3 regions of the Micromonospora sp. C28ISP2-4 genome follow, and region 3 is predicted to be linked to each of the others. Evidence: riboswitches for the same ligand, from Rfam matches in the RefSeq annotation. Region 3 holds a riboswitch; each other region holds the start of a gene.
The links. A riboswitch is a leader RNA that binds a small molecule or an ion and turns the genes downstream of it on or off. The one in region 3 is predicted to bind cyclic di-AMP.
Positions count from the first base shown of each region.

Region 1 (7,200 bases), on a different contig from region 3:
CCGCCGGTCTGGTCTTCGTCTCCACCACCGCCGAGGGGCACACGCACACCGCGTACGGCCTCTCCCCCCGGATCACCAGGCTGATCCGCCTGGCCGAGACCACCGGCGCCGGGGTGCTGGCCCGCTGCGGCGGCTGGCGGCCCCCGCACGCGCTGCTGCGCGCGCTGCGCCCGAGCATCCGCTGGATGCTGTTCGGCGACCGCTGCGACCCGGCGGACATCCGGCTGGTCACCTCCGCGGTGGCCCGGGCCACGCTGCGCTCGATCGGCGGTTTCCGCGCCTCGATCGGCGCCCAGCACCGGCTGGAGACGCTCGCCGCGCTCGGCGGGCTGCCGGCCGCCGCGCTGGTCGGTGACCGGGACCGGCTCACCCCGCCGCCCTGCGCCGAGTCGATCGCGGCGGCGCTGCCCACCACGGAGCTGACCGTCTGCCCGGGCGCCGGGCACATGCTCATGATGGAGCGCCCCGACGCGGTGAACGCCGCCGTCTCCGGCGTGCTGGACCGGGTGCTGGCCGGCCGCCCGGCGACCCGCCGCTGAGCGTCCCCCGCATCCGAGCGGCACCGACGTACGCCACGTGCGCGGCATGCCCCGGCGTGCCGGTTGCCGGCGGCCCGTACCCTCATTCAGCCCGTCGTGCCCTCCGAACACAGGAGCATCCGCGTTGACCGACCAGACCACGCTGGACCGGGAGATCGCCGCTGAGCAGCGCCACCTCGACCGGGTGTACGCCCGGCTGGCCGAGCTGCGCCGGTCCGCGGCCGAGGCCGAGCGGGAGGGCTACCGGCTGGCCCGGGTCGGCAACTTCGGCGCGCTGGTCGAGCGGGACGCGATGGTCTTCCACGCCGCACAGCGCCGGCACGTGCTGGACGCCGAGCACGAGGGGCTGGTGTTCGGCCGGCTGGACCTGCGTACCGGGCAGGTGCTGCACGTCGGGCGTCTCGGTGTGCGGGGCGTGGACGCGGAGACGCTGGTGGTGGACTGGCGGGCACCCGCCGCCGCCGCGTTCTACCAGGCCACGCCCGCCGAGCCGCGCGGCGTGGTGCGCCGGCGCACGATCCAGTCCTCGGCCGAGAAGGTCACCCGGATCGAGGACGACCTGCTGGACCCGGAGGCCGCCCCGCCGGACATGGCGGTGGTCGGTGACGGGGCGCTGCTGGCCACGCTGTCGCGGGCCACCGGCCGGGGCATGCGGGACATCGTCGCCACCATCCAGCGCGAGCAGGACGAGGCGATCCGCTCCCCCGGCAACGGCGTCACGATCGTCTCCGGCGGCCCGGGCACCGGCAAGACGGCGGTGGCGCTGCACCGGGCCGCGTACCTGCTCTACTCCGACCGGGCCCGGTACGCCGGCGGCGGCATCCTGGTGGTCGGCCCCTCCGGCGTGTTCGTCGAGTACATCGCCTCGGTGCTGCCCTCGCTGGGCGAGGAGACCGCCACGCTGCACTCGCTCGGCTCGCTGTTCCCCGGCCTGTCCGCGTCCCGGACCGACCCGCCGGACGTGGCGGCGGTGAAGGGGTCGCTGCGGATGCGCCGGGTGCTGGAACGCGCGGTACGCGACGCGGTGCCGGACTCCCCGGCCGAGCTGCGCCTGCTCTACCGGGGCGAGCTGCTGCGCCTGGAGCGTCCCGCGCTGGACGCGGTCCGGGACCGGACGCTGGCCCGTGGCGCACGCCGCAACGAGGTACGCCGGGCGGCGTTCGACGCGGTGCTCGCCGCGCTCTACGCGCAGGCCCGCACGCTGCGGGTGGGCCGGCTGCCGGAGCAGCCCGCGTTCGAGGACGAGATCATCGAGCGGCCGGAGTTCCGCGAGTTCCTCAAGGCGTGGTGGCCCCGGCTGCATCCACGGCACGTGCTGGACTGGCTGGCCCGCCCGGACCGGCTGCGCCGCTACGCCGGTGGGATCCTCTCCTCGGCCGAGATCCGGCTGCTCGGCGACGCGTACCGGAGCCTCGCGACCGAGGGGCTGACGGTGGCCGACATCGCGCTGCTGGACGAGCTGGACGCGCTGCTCGGCAAGCCGGTGCAGCGGGCCCGCCCCAAGCGCGACCCGTACCAGCTCGCTGGGGGTGTGCGTGAGCTGAGCACGTACGCCGACCGGCAGCGCGCCGCCCGCGCGGCGGCGCGGGAGCGTCCGGCCGACTACCGCGACTACGCGCACGTGGTGGTGGACGAGTCGCAGGACGTCTCGCCGATGCAGTGGCGGATGATCGGCCGGCGCGGGCGGCTGGCGTCCTGGACCGTGGTCGGTGACCCGGCGCAGACCGCCTGGACCGGCGACCCGCAGGAGCTGGACCGGGCCCGTGACCAGGCGCTGGGCCGGCGTAAGCGGCACCGCTACGAGCTGACCACCAACTACCGCAACTCGGCGGAGATCTTCGCGGTGGCGGCGGCGGAGATCCGTCGGCTCTACCCGGACCTGCCGCTGCCCGACGCGGTCCGGTCCACGGGCGTGCCGCCGATCGAGCGCACGGTGCCCGCCGCCGACCTGCCGGCGGCCACCGTCGAGGCGGCCGAGGCGCTGCTCGCGCAGGTGGAGGGCACCGTCGGCGTGATCACGCCGGTGCCGCGCCGCGACGAGGTGGCCGGCTGGCTGGGCGCGCTCGGCGCGGGCCGCCTGCAGGTCGTCACCAGCCTCCAGGCCAAGGGCATGGAGTACGACGGTGTGGTGCTGGTGGCACCGGGCGAGATCCGGGCGGACCCCGGCTCGGGCGTCCGCACGCTCTACGTGGCGCTGTCCCGGGCCACCCAGCGCCTCACCACGCTCGACCCGGTGGGGTGACCGGCCCCGCCGCCACCCACAGTTCACTTGCATACATAGCGATGTGAACATACATTGGGCCGGGCCGGTACGGGGCAGGAAGGGTGTTGGCGTGGGCGCAGGTCATGACCACAGCGGCGCGGTGGCCAACGCGGCGCACCGCCACCGGGGCCGCCTCTGGGCCGCCTTCGCGCTGCTCGCCGCCCTGATGGTGGTCGAGGCGGTCGCCGCCTTCACCACCGGCTCCCTGGCACTGCTCTCCGACGCCGGGCACATGTTCACCGACGTCCTCGGCATCGGCATGGCCCTCGCGGCGATCACCGCCACCCGCCGCGCCGGCACCGACCCGCAACGGACGTTCGGGCTCTACCGGCTGGAGGTGCTCGCCGCCCTCGCCAACGCCGTACTGCTCGGCGCCGTCGCGATCTACGTCCTGGTCGAGGCGGTGCGCCGCTTCGGCGAGCCGCCGGAGGTGCTGGCCGGCCCGATGCTCGTGGTGGCGGTGCTCGGCCTGCTCGCCAACATCGTCGCGTTCGCGCTGCTGCGCGCCGGGTCGAAGGAGAGCATCAACCTGCGCGGGGCGTACCTGGAGGTGCTCGGCGACCTGCTCGGCTCGCTCGGCGTGATCGCCGCCGCGCTGGTCATCGCGCTGACCGACTGGTGGTGGGCCGACCCGCTGGTCGCCGTCGGGATCGGCCTGTTCATCCTCCCGCGCACCTGGCGGCTCGGCCGGGCCGCGCTGCGCATCCTGGTGCAGGCCGCGCCGGAACACCTCCAGGTGACCGCCGTGCACGACCGGCTGGCCGCCGTACCCGGCGTGGCCGAGGTGCACGACCTGCACGTCTGGACGCTCACCTCGGGCATGGAGGTGGCCTCGGCGCACCTGACCACCGACCCGGGCGCGGACCCGGCCGGGGTGCTGGCCGCCGCGCGGGCCGCCCTGCACGAGGACTTCTCCATCGATCACGCCACGTTGCAGGTCGAACCCGGAGCGTCGGCCGGAGTGTGCGGACAGACCGAGTGGTGATTAGGACACACTTAAATCACTGTGGCTAATGTAGTCTTATGCCGGTTTTGCCCCGCCTAGTGGCACTGCTCCACAGAGCCGCGCCCGGGCAGCGCCGGTAGTCTCGGTCGCGACCGCACCCGCGGGCGCCACCGGCCCCGGTGGGGCGGCCGTCGCCTAATCGTCCGCAGGGACGAGCCGGGGAACCACGTACGTGGGGTGCATCCGCGTCAGCGGTAGGGATCTTCCGTCCCGAACCCGTCAGCTAACCCGGTCGGCGCTGACGGAAGGACGTGTGAATGCCCCCAGTGGCACCTGTACGAAGGACGGCCGCCCGGTTGGCGGCCCTGCTCGTCGCGACGCTGACCCTCGGCGTCGCGACCGTTCCGGCCTCCCCCGCCTCGGCGGCGCCGGCGACCGGCCTGCTCGCCGCCGCGCCCGGCGACGACGAGGGCGGCACGCCCGAACTGCGTGCCCAGCTCGACGCCGCCAGCAAGGGCTGGCTGGAGGCGAAGGCCGCGCTGAACCGGTCGGTGAGCCGCCAGAAACAACTCAACGAACAACTCAAGACGGTCGGCGCCGAGCTGGCCGTACGCGACGCCAAGGTCGGCGAGATCGCCGCGGTGGCCTACCGCAACGGCCGCCTGGGCACCGCCGGGGCGCTGCTCGGCAGCAGCAGCCCGGAGGGCTTCATGGACCGGGCCGCCGCACTGGAACAGGTAGCCGCGAACGAGGACCGTACGCTGCGCGACCTGATCACCACCCGCGACGAGGCCACCCGCACCCGCGCCCAGCTCGACGGCGAGATCCGCGAGCAGCGCAAGCAGGTGACGGTGATGGCCAAGCGCAAGGAGCAGGCCGAGCGCGCCCTGGAGGTGGCGAACGACCGGGCCTCACGCAGCAGCAGCGGCGGCGGCAGCGTCCAGGGCACCTCCAGCAAGAACGCGAAGCCGGCGCCGCGCAACTCGGACGGCTCCTGGCCGTCGGAGTCGTGCAGCGTCAACGACCCGACCCCGGCCGACGGCTGCATCACGCCGCGCACGCTGCACGCGCTGCAACAGGCCAAGGCGGCGGGCTTCACCCGGTACGTCTCCTGCCACCGGCCCAGCGGCTCGGGTGAGCACCCGAAGGGACGTGCCTGCGACTTCGCCGCGCAGAAGAACGGCTTCGGCGGCGTGGCCACCGGCGGCGACCGGACGTACGGCAACAACCTGGCCGCGTACTTCGTACGCAACGCCGACCCGCTCGCCGTGCTCTACGTGATCTGGTTCAAGCAGATCTGGCTGCCCAGCAGCGGGTGGAAGTCGTACAGCGGCGGCAACGGCGACCCGTCCAGCGACCACACCAACCACGTGCACCTGTCGGTGTACTGAGCGCCCTGCGGGCCGGCCGGATCAGGCCGGCCGGCCCTCCAGGGTCGCTCCCAGACGCGCCGCCAGGCCCAGGTGAGCCGCCCGGGCCTGGCGGAACGCGTACCCGAACAGCGGCGCCGGCGCGGTGAGCGTGATCTCCACGTCGATGCGTACCGTGCCGTCGGGCTCGTCGCGCAGCCGGGTGTGGTTGCGTACCGTCGTGGCGGGCTGCTGCCGCGCCACTGTGACGACCTCGTCCTCGCTGGCGATCAGCACGTCCGCCTGGTACGTGACCGGGAAGTGCAACGGGCCGAGCTGCAGCCGGTCGGTGATCGCGTAGCTGCCCAGCGCGCCCGGCCGGGACGGCAGCTTCCGGACCCGGACGATCAGCGGATGCAGCTCACCCTGGCGGCTCAGGTCACCCAGCAGGGCCACCGCGTCGGCCCGGCTGCACCGGGCCTGCACGGTGTAGCTGAAGCTGTCGCTGCTCTGCAAGCGGGCCCCCTCGCCGTCGTGCGTCGCGACGATCGTCCCGTACCGACGCCGGACTGGCAACGGGTAGAAGGTCCCCTGGCCGCAGGGCATGTGAACGGCGCTCAGGCGCCGGGCAGCACCTCGGGGGTGTCGTCGGCGAACCACGGCTCGGGCGCGCCGAACAGGCCGAGCAGGCCGGTCACCCAGAGCTGCCGGTGCACGAACCGGCTCGGCTCGGTGACCACGAGCTTGACGCCGCTGACCTCGCAGGTCTGGAAGCCCGCGACCATGGCGCTGATGCCGACCGAGTCGATGAACGTGACGAGCCGCATGTTCAGCTCGATCCGCGAGGGGCGACCCTTCGCGAGCACTTCGGCGATCGCTTCCCGCACCTCGTACGCGGTGTCGACGTCGATCTCCCCACGGGGCGCGATCTGGACGACACCACCCGGCCGCACCGACTTCACGATCGACAGGCTCACGCGAGCACCTCCACTCGCCCATGACGGGCGCCTCATCAGTACGCGGGCCGCGACCGAGCGTATTCCTCCGACGGCCCGGTCGCCACCCCCCGGGATGAGCAATTCGCGAACTGGGCACACCTGGGCGTACCCAATCCGGACCTCCGGGTTCCAGTTTCCCCTTCAGGGCGGACCGCGGCCAGCCGTGTGGCCGGGCGGGCCCGCCGATCCGCCGACCAGGGTAGCTGGCGCACGCACGTCCCGTGGGCACCGGTCCCGGCGCGTTCGGGTGGTTCGTCCCGTTCGTTGCCCGGGCCGCCCGTGAGCCGCGCATGGTTTGCCGGGCGCGCCGGTGGGGCACTGCCCGGGACAGGAACCCGCCGGATGGACACCGGAGTCCGAAGTGGCCGCCGGCCTTCGGCACCCGAGGAGGTAGAAGATGTTCGGATCCAACCTGCTGGACCGCCGGGGCAAGGCCGAGCGCGTCGCCGACCAGGCGTGGCAGAACCTGCTCTCCGCCGTCGGTTCCGCCGGTGACAGCGTGCGCGACGCCACCCGTACCGCCCGCCGCAGCTCCTCCGGCCTGGCCGACGACGCCACCGACCTGGTCGGCTCCGCCGCCGAGGAGGCACGCCGCCGGGCCTCCCTCGCGTTCGACGCGCTCGCCGGCCGCCGGCCCGCGCTGCCGTGGACGCTGCTGATCGCGGCGGCACTCGCCGGCGCGGCGATCGGCTGGGCTGCCGGCACCGCGGCGCGCGCCGCCGGCAGCCGGGACCGCGCCGCCGACGAGATCGAGTTCGTTGACGTCGACCGGCCGAACTCCCCGGCCGGCCTGGACGGCTGACCCGCCCGTACGACACGACGACGGCCGCTCCCGGGGTTCCCGGGGCGGCCGTCGTGCTGCCTCACCCGCAGCGGGTGAGGGCCGCTCACCCGGGACACGCGCAGGATCGCGGGTGCGGGACCACGTGCCCGCGCCGCGATCGACGGGAGGGAGAGCCGGATGGCCACCGACACGGTCACGCGTACCGACCGGGACATCCAGTCCGCCGTGCTCGACGAGCTGACCTGGGAGCCGCGGGTCGGCCCGGACGAGATCGGGGTGACCGTCACCGAGGGCGTGGTGACGCTCACCGGCCGGGTGGAC
Region 1 covers NZ_JAUMKG010000010.1:28,868-36,067, forward strand. Annotated here, with positions in the region: gene Q3W68_RS27540 (alpha/beta fold hydrolase) at 1-539, shown strand, start outside; gene Q3W68_RS27545 (AAA family ATPase) at 664-2,781, shown strand; gene Q3W68_RS27550 (cation diffusion facilitator family transporter) at 2,873-3,787, shown strand; cyclic di-AMP (ydaO/yuaA leader) riboswitch at 3,931-4,061, shown strand; gene Q3W68_RS27555 (hypothetical protein) at 4,066-5,139, shown strand; gene Q3W68_RS27560 (SRPBCC family protein) at 5,161-5,613, opposite strand; gene Q3W68_RS27565 (STAS domain-containing protein) at 5,715-6,074, opposite strand; gene Q3W68_RS27570 (hypothetical protein) at 6,493-6,897, shown strand; gene Q3W68_RS27575 (BON domain-containing protein) at 7,057-7,200, shown strand, end outside.
Region 1: it holds a riboswitch for cyclic di-AMP, as region 3 does, so the genes downstream of both, Q3W68_RS27555 (hypothetical protein) here and Q3W68_RS07985 (NlpC/P60 family protein) in region 3, are expected to answer to the same signal.

Region 2 (7,200 bases), on a different contig from region 3:
CGTACCCGCGGCCCGCGCTGACCCAGCCGGGCGGCGGCGCGACCGCCGCCCGGCCTCGCGCGCGGCGGCCTCGCGTCTATGCGCGCCATTCGCACACAGCGGCAACGTCCGCAATTTGCACGGCCATCTATCCATCGCTGGCGATATTCGCCCTGATCAGTGCCTATTGAAGATCATGGTTGCCTGAATCGACGTGCGCGGCGACACGCCCGACTGCCAGTCGTTGCCCAGGTCACCCATTGCTCCGGGCTCGGGCGGCGTGTGATTGTGCACCAGCGAGCCGCCGACCCCCGGCGACTCGCGACGGTCGATCTGTCGACCCGGAGCCACGCCGGCAGCTCCGGTGACCGGCCGTCACCCTGCCTCGCACCACCGCGCCGCCCGTCCCCACCGGGCTCCGTGCGGCGCGCCTGTAGAACAGGAGCACACCCCCGTGAAACTCTCACCTCGCCTCGCCGCGCTCACCGGCGCGGCCGCGGCCGGCCTGCTCGCCGCAGGCACCGCCGCCGCCGTGCAGGCCGCGCCACCCGGACCCGCCGCCCCCGACCCGGCGCAGGCCCGGGCGACCGCCGCCGACTCGGCCCGCGCGCTGGTCGCGAACCGCCCCGCCTACCTGCAGGCCGGCTCCGACGACGCGTTCGTCCAGAAGCCGGTCATCTCCTCCGAGGGCACCCAGTACGTGCCCTACGAGCGCACCTACAAGGGCCTTCCGGTGGTCGGCGGCGACTTCGTGCTCGCCACGGACGCGGCCGGCAACCTGAAGTACGCCTCGGTCGCCCAGCAGCGGCCCATCGGTGCCCTCGCCACCACTCCCGCGCTGACCCGGGGCGCCGCCGCGAAGACGGCGCGCGCCCAGCTCAAGACCGTGAACGCGGTCGAGGGCACCACGCTCGTGGTCTACACGCTCGGCGCCGCACCGGCGCTGGCCTGGGAGACCACTGTTCGCGGCACCGGCGCGGACGGCCCCAGCCGGCTCACCGTCGACGTCGACGCCCGCACCGGCGCGGTCCTGCGCAAGCAGGAGCACGTGGTGCGCGGCACCGGCACCGGTGCCTGGAACGGACCCAGCCCGCTCACGCTCAACACCACCCAGTCGGGCTCCACGTACACCATGAAGGACCCGACGGTCACGAACCTGAGCTGCCAGGACGCGGCGAACAACACCACGTTCAGCGGCTCCGACGACGTGTGGGGCAACGGCACCGCCACCAACAAGGAGACCGGCTGCGTGGACGCGTTGTTCTCCGCGCAGACCGAGCACAAGATGCTCTCCCAGTGGCTGGGCCGCAACGGCGCCAACGGCAACGGCGGCTACTGGCCGATCCGGGTGGGCCTCAACGACCAGAACGCCTACTACGACGGCAGCCAGGTGCAGATCGGCAAGAACACCGCCGGTCAGTGGATCAGCTCGCTGGACGTGGTGGCGCACGAGATCGGCCACGGCATCGACGACAACACCCCCGGCGGCATCTCCGGCGGCGGCACGCAGGAGTTCGTGGCGGACACGTTCGGCGCGGCCACCGAGTGGTTCGCCAACGAGCCGTCCAGCTACGACGCGCCGGACTTCCTGGTCGGCGAGAAGATCAACCTGGTCGGCTCCGGCCCGATCCGCAACATGTACAACCCGTCAGCGCTCGGCGACCCGAACTGCTACTCCAGCAGCATCCCGTCGACCGAGGTGCACGCCGCGGCCGGCCCGGGCAACCACTGGTTCTACCTGCTGGCCAACGGCAGCAGCCCGACCAACGGGCAGCCGTCCAGCTCGACCTGCAACGGCAGCAGCGTGACCGGCCTCGGCATCCAGAAGGCCATGAAGATCATGTACAACGCGATGCTGCTGAAGACGTCGTCCTCGTCCTACCTGAAGTACCGCGTGTGGACGTTGCAGGCGGCGAAGAACCTCTACCCGAGCAGCTGCGCCGAGTTCAACGCGGTGAAGGCGGCGTGGACCGCCGTCAGCGTGCCGGCCCAGTCCGGTGAGCCGACCTGCGCCGGCGGCACCCCGACGCCCACGCCGAGCACCACGACCACCCCGCCGTCGGGCGGCTGCTCCGGCAACAAGCTCGCCAACCCGGGCTTCGAGTCGGGCAACGTGAGCTGGAGCGCCTCGTCCGGCGTCATCACCACGGACAGCGGCCAGGCCGCGCACGGCGGCTCGTACAAGGCGTGGCTGGACGGGTACGGCTCGTCGCACACCGACACGCTCAGCCAGTCGGTGACGATCCCGGCCGGATGCCGGGCGACGCTGAGCTTCTGGCTGCACGTCGACAGCGCGGAGTCGACCACCAGCACCGCGTACGACAAGCTCACCGTCAAGGCGGGCAGCACCACGCTGGCCACCTACTCCAACCTGAACAAGGCCACCGGCTACGTGCAGCGGTCCTTCGACATCTCGTCACTCGCGGGCACCACGGCGACCATCTCGTTCAGCGGCGTGGAGGACAGCTCGTTGCAGACGTCCTTCGTCGTCGACGACACCGCGGTCACAGTGAGCTGACCGTGGCGTGGCGCGGCCGGTCGTCGTCCTCCCGGCGGCCGGCCGCCTCCTCGTGTCAGGCCGGCGCCGCGTCGCGCGTGGTCGGCGCCGCGTCGCGCGTGGTCGGCGCCGCGTCGCGCGTGGTCGGCGCCGCGTGCGGGGCGGCGCCGCGTCGCGCCGGGGCGCGTGCGGTCGGGTCAGGCCGGGCGCCCGGCCCGGGACGGGGTGCCGCGGTCGCGGTGGATCCGCGCGGCCGCCTCGTGCATCGCGCGGCCGAACAGCTCGGCCTGATCGCCCATGCTGCCGAGCCGGGCGGCGAGCGCGTCGGCGTCGGCCCGCGCCGACGCGCTGACCCGGTCGTCCAGCTCGGACAGCGCGGCGTTGGCGGCGGCGACGAGATGCCCGCAGAGGACGTCGAGGGGCTCACCGGCCAGCTCCGGGTCGACCGTCACGGAATCCAGCCGGCCACCCTGGACGGCGACCGCGCGGACCCGCCCGCCGGCGGCAGTGCCCTCGGCCCGGAGCAGGTCGCCCGGCTCGCCGTCGGCGTGCGCCGAGGCCCGGGAGCGCATCGCGGTGAGCGCCTGCTGCGTGCGGGTCAGCAGCTCGTCGAGGCTCGCGGCCGCCGAGAACGGGTCGTTGGTCATTTCCGCGCCTTCTTCACGTCTTAGCCGAGCACCGTGACCCTAGCAACCGGCTCCGACGAATCGCGGTCACCCGCTGTCGCGGGCCGCGCCCCGGCACCGCGAGCAGGCCGGACACCGGCGACGCGGCGTGTCGCGGACGGAGCGAACGCCCGGCCGGACGGGCCGGCCGGGCGTTCGAGGGCCACTCAGCGCAGGCGCAGCCGCTGACCGGGGAAGATCAGGCCGGGGTCGTCACCGACCACTGCGCGGTTGCGCTCGTGCAGGGCACGCCAGCCGCCGTCGACGTGCTGCGCCACGGCGATCTCCGACAGCGTGTCCCCGCGCCGGACCACGTACGTCCCGGCGCCGGTCGCGGGTTGTGGCGCCGCCTTCGTCGCGGGCCGCTGCGGCGCGGCCTTACGCGTGGCCGCCCGCTTCGGGGCGGCCTTGCGCGGGACGGCCTTCGTGGTGGCCCGCTCGCCGGCCGCGGCCGACCCGGAGCTCGCCGAGCCGCCCTTCCTGCCGCAGACCGGCCACGCGCCGATGCCCTGCCCGCGCAGCACCTTCTCCGCGACGGCGATCTGCTCGGACCGGCTGGCCAGGTCGGCGCGGGCGGCGTACTTCTTGCCGCCGTAGCCGTTCCAGGTGGCGCGGGAGAACTGGAGCCCGCCGTAGTAGCCGTTACCAGTGTTGATCTTCCAGTTGCCGCCGGATTCGCAGCGCGCGACCGCGTCCCAGTTGACGCCCGCGCTGGCCGGAGCAGCCGGGCCGAACAGGGCCGCGGCGCCGACGGCGGCGCCGGCCACCACCGCTCCGAGCGCGGTACGGCGGCTTCGGGCTGAGTATTCAGTTGCCATGTGGATTCCTCCACGCCGACGAGGTGAGCTGTCGGGTTCGGGCCGAGGAGCCCGGCCGCCGGTGGCGGCTTCACCCCGAGGTGACGATGCACCGTGGAACGTGTGGTTCCCCCGCTCCCGCGCGAGGTTCGGTTACCGGGGCCGGCGGCGGGATTTGGCGTTTCCGGCACGCGGTGTCCGCGTCTGCGAACGAAACCGACGCTAGGAGCGTTTTGCGACGATCGTCCACTTCTTGTGACGCTCTTCACCCGGCCGGGCTACCGGTGACGGCGCTACGGTGGCAGGGCCAGGCAAGATCACGGGAGGGCGGGACGGATGACCGATCACGGACACGAGCTGACCTTCGGCGGGTTCCTCACCCCCGCCGCCGGGCAGCCCGACCAGGTGGTGGCGCTCGCCCGGCTCTGCGAGCAGGTGGGGCTGGACCTGGTCACGTTCCAGGACCACCCGTACCAGCCGGGCTTCCTGGACACGTGGACGCTCATGTCCTACGTGGGCGCCGCCACCGAGCGCATCCGCCTGGCCGGCAACGTGCTCAACCTGCCGCTGCGCCAGCCGGTGGTGCTGGCCCGCAGCATCGCCAGCCTGGACCTGCTCACCGGCGGCCGGGTCGAGCTGGGACTCGGCGCGGGCGCGTTCTGGGACGCGATCGAGGCGACCGGCGGGCGGCGCCTGTCCCCCGGCGCCGCCGTCGACGCCCTCGACGAGGCGATCCGGGTGATCCGCGAGGTCTGGGACACCGACCGGCGCGGCATGATCCGCGTGGACGGCGAGCATTACCGCGTGGTGGGCGCCAAGCGCGGTCCGGCGCCCGCGCACCAGGTCGGCATCTGGGTCGGCGCCTACAAGCCGCGGATGCTGCGCCTGGTGGGCCGCGCCGCGGACGGCTGGCTGCCGTCCCTGTCCTACCTGCCGAAGGGCCCCGACGAGCTGCCCGCCCTGAACAAGCTGGTCGACGAGGGCGCGGAGGCGGCCGGGCGCGACCCGGCCGCGATCCGCCGTATGCTCAACGTGACCGGCACGTTCGCCCGCTCGTCGGCCGGCTTCCTGGCCGGGCCGCCGGAGCAGTGGGTGGAGGAACTGGCCGGGCTCACGCTGGAGCACGGCATCACCACGTTCATCCTCGGCAGCGACGAACCGCGCGCGATCCAGATCTTCGGCCAGGAGGTCGCGCCCGCCGTGCGGGAGCTGGTCGCCGCCGAGCGCACCGCGCCCGGCGGTGGCGACGACCGCGCGGCCCCCGACGAGCAGACCGCCGCCGGCCCGAGCACGCTCGGCGTCACCCCCACCCCCGACCCGGGGGTACGCCTGAGCGCGCGCCGCCCCTGGGACGAGTCCACCCGCCCGAGCGCCCCGCCGCCACCGGCCGGACACGTCTACCCGGCCCGGGGACAGGCCGCCGGGCAGCACCTGGTGGACGTGCACGATCACCTGCGCCAGGAGCTGGCCCAGGTGCGCGACCTGCTGGAACAGGTCAAGCAGGGCTCGGTCACGCCGGGTCGGGCGCGGGCCGCACTGAACGAGATGACCATGCGGCAGAACAACTGGACGCTCGGGGCGTACTGCGCGGCCTACTGCACCATGGTCACCCAGCACCACGGGCTGGAGGACGCCTCGATCTTCCCGCACCTGCGCCGCTCCGAGGCCGGGCTGGCAGCGGTGCTGGACCGCCTGGAGGAGGAGCACGTGGTGATCCACGGGGTGGTGGAGAGCGTGGACCGGGCGCTCGTCGAGCTGGTCCGCCGGCCCGGCGACTTCACCGGACTCCAGGAGGCGGTGGACCTGCTCACGGACACGCTGCTGTCGCACCTGTCGTACGAGGAGCACCAGATCGTCGAGCCGCTGGCCCGGCACGGATTCTTCCCCGGCCAGCTGTGAGGTAGCTGACTTCTGTAACCCTAAGCCAGAGGGTACCGTCGACGCCATGACGGACCTCCTCGCCCAGCGTGACTCCTGGTCCACCGCCAACTGCTCGATCGCCCGGGCGCTGGAGGTGGTCGGCAACCGCACCACGTTGCTCCTGTTACGGGAGGCGTCGTTCGGCACCCGCCGCTTCGACGACTTCGCCCGGCGGGTCGGCGTCAGCGAGCCGGTGGCCGCCGCACGCCTCAAGCAGCTCGTCGCCGACGGGCTGCTCGACCGGCGTCCCTACCGCGAGCCCGGGCAGCGCACCCGCGACGAGTACGTGCTCACGGCAAAGGGAAGCGACCTCATCCCGGTGCTGGTCGCGCTACGGCAGTGGGGCGACGCGTACGCCGCCGACGAGGCGGGCCCGGCGGTCCGGCTGGCCCACGACGAGTGCGGCGCGGCCGTGCACGCCCAGCTGCGCTGCGACGCCGGGCACGACGTACCGCCCGGCGAGCTGGCCGTCCTGCCCGGTCCGGGCCTGCTGTCCGCCTGACCTCTTCCCCACACCTCGGAGCGAGACATGAAGATCGCTGGAAGCACCGCCCTGGTCACCGGCGCCAACCGCGGCTTCGGCCGGCACCTGGCCGCCGAACTCGTCGCGCGCGGCGCCACCGTCTGGGCCGGCGCCCGCGACCCGGACACCGTGGACCTGCCCGGCGTCACCCCGGTACGCCTCGACATCACCGACCCCGCTTCGGTGGCCGCCGCCGCGGAGCGGGCCGGTGACGTGACGCTGCTGGCCAACAACGCCGGCGTGAGCACCGGCACCGACCTGCTCGACGGCGACCTCGAGAAGATCCGGCTGGAGCTGGAGACGCACTACCTCGGCACGCTGTCGGTGGTGCGCGCGTTCGCACCCCGGATCGCGGCGAACGGCGGCGGCACGATCCTGAACGTGCTGTCGGCGCTGTCCTGGTTCACGTTCCCCGGCGTCGGCGCGTACGGCGCGGCGAAGGCCGCCGAGTGGTCGATGACGAACGCCCTGCGCCTGGAGCTGGCCGGCCGGGGCGTCCGCGTCGCGGGCCTGCACGTGGGCTACATGGACACCGAGATGGCCGCCGCCGTACCCGGACCGAAGGCCCACCCGGCCGACGTGGCCCGGCTCGCGGCCGACGGCATCGAGTCCGACAGCTACGAGATCCTCGCCGACGACGTCGCCCGCCGGGTCCAGGCCGGCCTGTCCGGCGGAGTGGCCGCGCTCTACCCCGGAGTGTAAGGAAGGGCCCCTTCTTAACGCCTGGGCGTTAAGAAGGGGCCCTTCCTTACATCTAGAGGGCGCGGGCGAGGCGGTCGGCGAGGATGCGGGTGAACCGGGCCGGGTCGGCCAGCTCGC
Region 2 covers NZ_JAUMKG010000004.1:210,061-217,260, reverse strand. Annotated here, with positions in the region: gene Q3W68_RS17155 (transglycosylase domain-containing protein) at 1-21, shown strand, start outside; gene Q3W68_RS17150 (M4 family metallopeptidase) at 434-2,497, shown strand; gene Q3W68_RS17145 (YbaB/EbfC family nucleoid-associated protein) at 2,674-3,123, opposite strand; gene Q3W68_RS17140 (transglycosylase family protein) at 3,309-3,959, opposite strand; cyclic di-AMP (ydaO/yuaA leader) riboswitch at 3,958-4,103, opposite strand; gene Q3W68_RS17135 (LLM class flavin-dependent oxidoreductase) at 4,275-5,837, shown strand; gene Q3W68_RS17130 (helix-turn-helix domain-containing protein) at 5,884-6,360, shown strand; gene Q3W68_RS17125 (SDR family oxidoreductase) at 6,388-7,083, shown strand; gene htpG (molecular chaperone HtpG) at 7,136-7,200, opposite strand, start outside.
Region 2: it holds a riboswitch for cyclic di-AMP, as region 3 does, so the genes downstream of both, Q3W68_RS17140 (transglycosylase family protein) here and Q3W68_RS07985 (NlpC/P60 family protein) in region 3, are expected to answer to the same signal.

Region 3 (7,200 bases):
TCACTCATGCGCCGAACCATAGGCGCCGGCTCCACGCCTGGCGTCCGACGACGCCTGGCTGGCCTGGCCTGGCCTGGCCTGGCCTGGCCTGGCCTGGCCTAACGGCACGCTAATGGCACGGGCTACCCGTCCTCGAACGGCTCGTCATGCCACCGGAAGCCGGCTTCGTCGCCCTCGACGCTGAGAAGAAACTCGGCCACCCGGTGGCCTTCCGGGTGGGTCATCGTGAGGGCGACCCGAATCTCGTCGTCGATCCGGATCATGGCCTCGTCGTCGTCCGCGTCGAGGGCGGCGTTCCGGGCGACGAAGAGCGGGCGCAGCGGCTCGAACGCAGGCAGCGGACGGAAGCGGCCGTACGTCCACGGGAAGTCGTGAGTCTGCTCATCGATCTCGCCGGCCAGCTCGCCCCGGTGGTACAGCCGCCACACCCTGCCCGCGTCCACCGCGACAGCGTAGGCGACGCTGAGCGGTCAGCTCCGGTGCGGTGTGGGTGACGTCGGAGGGCCGAGGCCAAGCCGGCCGCACTGCGGTGCCTTGATGGACCTCTACGCGCGCTACATGATCGATGGTCGTGGAACATCGAAGGCCCTGACCGGGACTGTCGTCCTGATCAGGGCCTTCACGCTGGAGCGGGTGACGGGAATCGAACCCGCACTGTCAGCTTGGGAAGCTGATGTTCTGCCATTGAACTACACCCGCAGGCGGTACCACTCTACCCGAAGGTCACCACCCCCGTGCAGCGAGGTGCGCGCGCCACTTCGGCGAGGTGGCGGCATCGGCGGCCGGTCGACCCCGCCATCTCCCCGAACTGGAGTGGATCAAGCACCCTCCGGAGCCGGCAGGCGCGAAGTTGCACGTCGGCAACATATGGGCGTTCTCAAATCTCTCGATGAGATGTAACGTCTGCCCCACGTTTCCGAACCGGCGTGACACACCCCCTGGCACGCCGTCAGAAAGAGGTGGGCCCATGGGACTCCGTCCCAACCTGCTGACCCGGCGTACCGCCGGTGTCGCGACGTCGACCCTCGCGCTGCTGCTCAGCACCGCCGCCGTCGGCGTCGTACCCGCTGCTTCGGCCTTCTCGGCCGCCCCGGCCGGCGTGTGCGCCGAGCCGGCCGACGCCCACGCCGACGAGCACGCGAACGCTCGCGTCGCGAAGGGTGGCAACGCCAAGCTCGACCCCAACCACCTGACCGCCAAGCAGGTCCGTGACCGCGAGGCCGACCTCGCCGCGGCGCAGCGCGAGCGGGCCAACTTCCGGACCGGCGCCGTCGCCCCGCTGGCCACCGTGACGATCCCGGTCGTCGTCCACGTCATCCAGGAGAACAGCACCCGGGCCGGTGGCAACATCACCGACTCGATGATCAACCAGCAGATCACCGTGCTGAACCAGGCGTACGCGGGCTCGACCGGCGGCGCCGCCACCGCCTTCGGGTTCCAGCTCACGAAGATCAACCGGGTGACGAACCCGTCGTGGTACCCGATCGTGCAGGGCTCCTCCGCCGAGCGCTCGATGAAGACCTCGCTGCGTGAGGGCGGCAAGAACACGCTGAACATCTACCTCGGAGAGCTGAGCGACAGCCTGCTGGGCTGGGCGACCTTCCCGAAGCGGACGCTGGACAAGATGGACGGCGTGGTCGTGCTCAACGAGTCGCTGCCCGGCGGCACCGCGACCAACTACAACCAGGGCGACACCGGCACCCACGAGGTCGGCCACTGGCTGAACCTCTACCACACCTTCCAGGGCGGCTGCTCCGGCTCGGGCGACAGCGTCTCCGACACCCCGGCCGAGGCGTCGCCGGCGTACCAGTGCCCGACCGGCCGGGACACCTGCTCGACCGCCGGCAAGGACCCGATCACCAACTTCATGGACTACACGTACGACTCCTGCATGTACCAGTTCACCGCCGGCCAGGCGAGCCGCATGCTCACCGCGTGGAACGCCTACCGCGCGGCCTGACCCTCGCACCACGTACCGGTGCCGGCCCTGTCCTCGGACGGGACCGGCACCGTTTCGTCTCGGGCCGGCTCAGGCGGCCGAGCGGCGGGTGTCGAAGCCGTGCCGGCCGCGCCGGGCCTCCGCGGCCACCGGCTCCCGCCGGGCCGGCTCGGCTCCGCGCGGGTCGAGCCAGACCCTCACCTGCGGCGGGGCGGCGCCGGGCTGGGCCACCGGGTCGCGCCGGGTCAGCATCGCCGCCTCGACCGTGAACTCGAACAGCCGCCAGTCGCCCTGCGGGGACGCGCGGGCGATCCGGGCCAGCCGGGTCACGGTGGCCGGGTCGGTCACCGGCCGGGCGCGGCCCGCGACGTACGCCTCGTCGTCGCTCTCCTCCGGCGGGAACGAGTGCAGCGCGTAGCGGCCGTCGCGTTCGAGGTCGCGGCGCTTCGGCGAGTCGATGACGAAGCACCAGAGGCCGTCGTCGGTGATCACCGGGGAGACGGGATGGACCCGAGGGCCGCCGTCGGCGCGGACCGTGGCGAGGTAGCCGAAGCCCGGCCCGTACTGCTGCATCAGGAGGCGGATCTCGTCGGCGAGGCGGGGCTCGTCGGCGGCGAATTCGGACCAGGAAGCCATGTGGACACTCTATCGAACACGTGTACGAAGATGTAGTGCGACACGCAGGTCACCCGTACCGGTCGCTATGGTGTTCCGATGCTGCTCTCCGACCGCGACCTGGTCTCCGAGATCAAGGCCGGCACGCTCGCGCTGGAGCCCTTCGAGCCCACGCTGGTGCAGCCGTCGAGCATCGACGTACGCCTGGACCGGCTGTTCCGGGTCTTCAACAACCACCTCTACACGCACATCGACCCGTCGGTCCAGCAGGACGACCTGACGTCGATGGTGGAGGTGCCCGAGGGGCAGCCGTTCGTGCTGCACCCGGGCGAGTTCGTACTCGCCTCCACGCTTGAGGTGATCTCGCTGGGCGACCAGCTCGCCGGCCGGCTGGAGGGCAAGTCGAGCCTGGGGCGGCTGGGTCTGCTGACCCACTCGACCGCCGGCTTCATCGACCCGGGCTTCTCCGGCCACGTCACGCTGGAGCTGTCGAACGTGGCGAACCTGCCGATCACGCTCTGGCCGGGCATGAAGATCGGCCAGCTCTGCATCTTCCGGCTCTCCTCGCCGGCCGAGCACCCGTACGGCTCGGCCGTCTACGGCTCGCGTTACCAGGGGCAGCGCGGCCCGACGCCGAGCCGGTCCTGGCAGAGCTGGCGCACCTGGCCGACACGCTGACGGCGCCCGCAGTTGTTAATAGGGGCCCCCTCCTCTACCTGAGGCGTTAAGAGGGGGCCCTTCCTTACACGCGGCCGTAGCTGTTGATGTCGCCGTCGTCGACCCGCTTCATGGTGATGGGCTTGCCGGACTGGGAGGCGTGCACCACCCAGCCGTCGCCCACGTACATCGCCACGTGGTGCAGGTCGCTGTAGTAGAAGACGAGGTCACCGGCGCGCAACTCGGCCCGGCTCACCCGCTTCGTCACGCCGTGCTGCTGGCGCGCGTTGTGCGGCAGCGAGACGCCGCCCTTGGCCCAGGCCGCCATGGTGAGGCCCGAGCAGTCGAAGTGGTCCGGCCCGGCAGCGCCCCAGACGTAGATCTTGCCGATCTGGGCGCAGGCGAACTTGACCGCCGCACCGGCCGGGCCGCCGGGGTAGCCGGCCGGGCACGGCGCCGGGCGCAGCGGGCCGCCGCCACCCTTGCCGTACACCTTGAGCCGCAGCTTCTCCAGCTTGGCGATCTCGGCGTCGATCTGCTTCTTCTTCGCCGCGAGCTGGGCCTCGGTACGGGCCAGCCCGGCGATCATCTCGTCCAGCGGCTTCTTCTTCGCCGCCAGTTCGTCGCGCAGCGCGGCGACGGAGCGCACCTGTTCGTGCTGGCGGTGCGCGAAGCGGTCGAGCAGTTCCAGGCCGTTCACCAGGTCACCGGGCGAGCGGCTGCCGAGCAGCGCGTTGACTGTGGAGAGGTTGTCGCCCTTGTAGGCGTCGGCGGCGAGGCCGCCGACCTGGCCGAGCGCGGCGTCCACCCGGGCCTGGAGGGGTGCGATCTGCCGGCCGAGCGCATCGGCCTGCTTGCGCCGCGCGGCGAGCTGCCCGCGTACGGCGTTCACCTGTTCGATGACCGGTTCGAGTTTGTTCCAGTCGCGGTCGATCTGGGCCTCGATCTCGGCGACCGAGGGTTCGGCGTGTGCCGCCGTGGCGCCGCCGGTCAGGACGACTGCGGTGCCGACGAGGGCGGCGAGGGCGGTGGTGAAGCGGGACCAGCGGGTGCGCGGCACAGCCGTGGACCGGTCGAGCGACCGGTTCGACGACGGCCGCGGGGCATGGAGTGCCACCGGGCGTCCGTACTCCTTCTTCCGTACCGCCTACCGGGTTAGCTGACGGATTCGGGCGGGAAGGGAGCCGCCCTACCGCATCGCTGCGGATTCACCCCAGGTACCTGGTTCCCCGGCTCGCCCGGAGGCGACTCGGCGGTGTCGGACCGTCACCGACCGGGTTGGACGGTGAGACGTGCGGCCGACGATTCACCAGAGTAGGGACCACCGTTATCGATCCGCAACTTCCAGCGCCGTGACACTCCGTACGTGATGCGGCGCCGCACCCCGCACGGAGGTGAAATTTTCTTTCAAGGCTGATTACCCACTGGAAAGGTATTGACCCTCACGGGTGTGCGGAGTGAGGGTGGAAACGCAGTGACCCCCATCCCTGTCCAGGAGGTTCGATGCACCTCTCCGCCCCGCCGTCGGGCAGACGGATACTGCTCGCCGCCGCCGTGGCGACAGCCACCGCGCTGGCGACGACCGGCCCGGTGACAGCCGCGCCGGACACGTCCGCGCCCGCGAGCGACCGGCAACAACAATACGCCGCCGCCGCGGCCGAGTACGGCGTGCCGCAGAACGTGCTGCTCGGCGTCTCCTATCTGGAGTCGCGCTGGGACACGCACACCGGGCAGCCCAGCACCAGCGGCGGCTACGGCCCGATGCACCTGACCGACGCCGCGCACATCCTCGCCATGCCGGGCAGCGCCCACGTCGACGAGGACGAGGACCCACGCGGCGACGACGCCCGCCCGCTCAAGCTCGACCCGGCCACGGCCGCCACGCCGCAGCGGGAGACCCCGCTGCCGCCCGCCTCGCTCCAGACGCTCGACGCGGCCGCCGCGCTGACCGGGCTCGACGCGGGGACGCTGCGGACCGACCCGGCCGCGAACATCCGCGGTGGCGCGGCGCTGCTGGCGTCGTACCAGAAGGCCCTGGGTGGGCCGGTCGGTGCCGGCACCGACCCGGCGGCCTGGTACGCCGCGGTGGCCCGGTACTCCGGCGCGGACACCTCCGACGCGGCGGCGGCCTTCGCCGACGAGGTGTACGACCAGCTCGGCCAGGGCGCCAGCCGGACCACCGACGACGGCCAGCGGGTCACGCTCGCCGCCACCGCCGCGCAGCCGGACCGTTCCCGCCTGGCCCGCCTCGGCCTGCGCAACGCCGAACGGCCGGACGGGCTGGAGTGCCCGGTCCGGCTGGCCTGCGAGTGGATCCCCGCGCCGTACGAGCAGCTCAGCGACGACCCGGGCGACTACGGCAACCACGACCTGGGCGACCGGCCGAAGCAGCAGAAGATCGAGTACATCGTCATCCACGACACCGAGGGCTACTTCGGCCCGAGCGTCGACCTGGTGAAGCGGGCCGACTACCTGGGCTGGCACTACACGCTGCGCTCGGTGGACGGCTACATCGCCCAGCACATCAAGACCAAGGACGTGGGCTGGCACGCCGGCAACTGGTACGTCAACGCGAAGTCCATCGGCCTGGAGCACGAGGGCTTCGCCGGTCAGGGCACCTGGTACACCGAGGCGATGTACCGCACCTCCGCCAAGCTGGTGCGCTACCTGGCGCTGAAGCTCGGCATCCCGATGGACCGCCAGCACATCATCGGCCACGACAACGTGCCCGGCATCACCGCCGCCAACGTGGGCGGCATGCACTGGGACCCGGGACCGTACTGGGACTGGTCGCACTACTTCGACCTGATGAAGGCGCCGTTCCGCGGCACCGGCACGCCCCGGACCGGCCTGGTCACCATCGACCCGGACTTCGCCACCAACCGGCCCGCGTTCACCGGCTGCAACCAGCAGCCGCCCGGCGTCCCGACGCCCCGGCCGCCGGCCGAGCCGTGCCCGTCGCGCGGTTCCTCGGCCGTGATCCTGCGGACCGCGCCGAGCCCGGACGCCCCGCTCGTCAACGACCTCGGGCTGCGCCCGGACGGCACGCCGGACACCATGTACATCTCCGACCACGGCGCCCGCGCCTCGGCCGGCCAGACGTACGCCCTCGCCGGCCGCCAGGGTGACTGGACGGCGATCTGGTACCTCGGCCAGAAGGCGTGGTTCCTCAACCCGGCCTCCGCGCCGACGGCCAAGTGGGCCACCGGCTTCGTCGTGACGCCGCGGCCCGGCAAGGCCACCATCCCGGTGTACGGGCGGGCCTACCCGGAGCAGGCCGCCTACCCGGACACCATCCCGTACCAGACCATCTCGCCGCTGCAGTACACGTTCGCCGCCGGCCAGCGGTACGCGGTCGGCGGGGTGCTGCCCGGCGAGTACTACCGGGCGGTCTCGTTCGACGGTTCCGCACCGGGTGACCGGACCGTGGTCCGCGGCGAGAACCGCTACGTGCAGGTCCAGTTCGGTCACCGGATCATGTTCGTGAACCTGGACGACGTGCTGATCCTGCCGTCCCCGGTCGGCGCGCCGCGCTGACCCGTCACCGCACACGAGAAGGCCCCCGGTCCGTGTGGACCGGGGGCCTTCCCGCTGTCAGGGGTTGCGGGTCAGCTGACCCGGACGAAGCCGGCGAGCGGCTGGGTGTTGATGCTCGACACCTGGACCGGTTTGCCGGTACGTGGCGCGTGCACCATCACCCCGTTGCCGAGATAGAGCCCGACATGATGCAGGTCGGAGCCGAAGAACACCAGGTCACCGGGGCGGGCCTCGGAGCGGGAGACCCTGCGGCCCTCGTTCCACTGGGCACCGGTGAAGTGGGTCAGCGAGATGCCCGCCGCCTTGTACGCGTACTGGGTGAGGCCGGAGCAGTCGAACGAGTTCGGGCCGGTTGCACCCCACACGTACGGGTCACCGACCTGGGCGCACGCCGTCTTGATCGCGGTCCGCGCGGCGCTGCTCACCACGCCGTCGATCTTGGGGCAGCCCGC
Region 3 covers NZ_JAUMKG010000001.1:1,643,802-1,651,001, forward strand. Annotated here, with positions in the region: gene Q3W68_RS07960 (hypothetical protein) at 123-443, opposite strand; tRNA gene Q3W68_RS07965 (tRNA-Gly) at 626-699, opposite strand; gene Q3W68_RS07970 (zinc metalloprotease) at 968-1,960, shown strand; gene Q3W68_RS07975 (pyridoxamine 5'-phosphate oxidase family protein) at 2,030-2,575, opposite strand; gene dcd (dCTP deaminase) at 2,654-3,232, shown strand; gene Q3W68_RS07985 (NlpC/P60 family protein) at 3,297-4,328, opposite strand; cyclic di-AMP (ydaO/yuaA leader) riboswitch at 4,342-4,476, opposite strand; gene Q3W68_RS07990 (N-acetylmuramoyl-L-alanine amidase) at 4,715-6,748, shown strand; gene Q3W68_RS07995 (C40 family peptidase) at 6,820-7,200, opposite strand, start outside.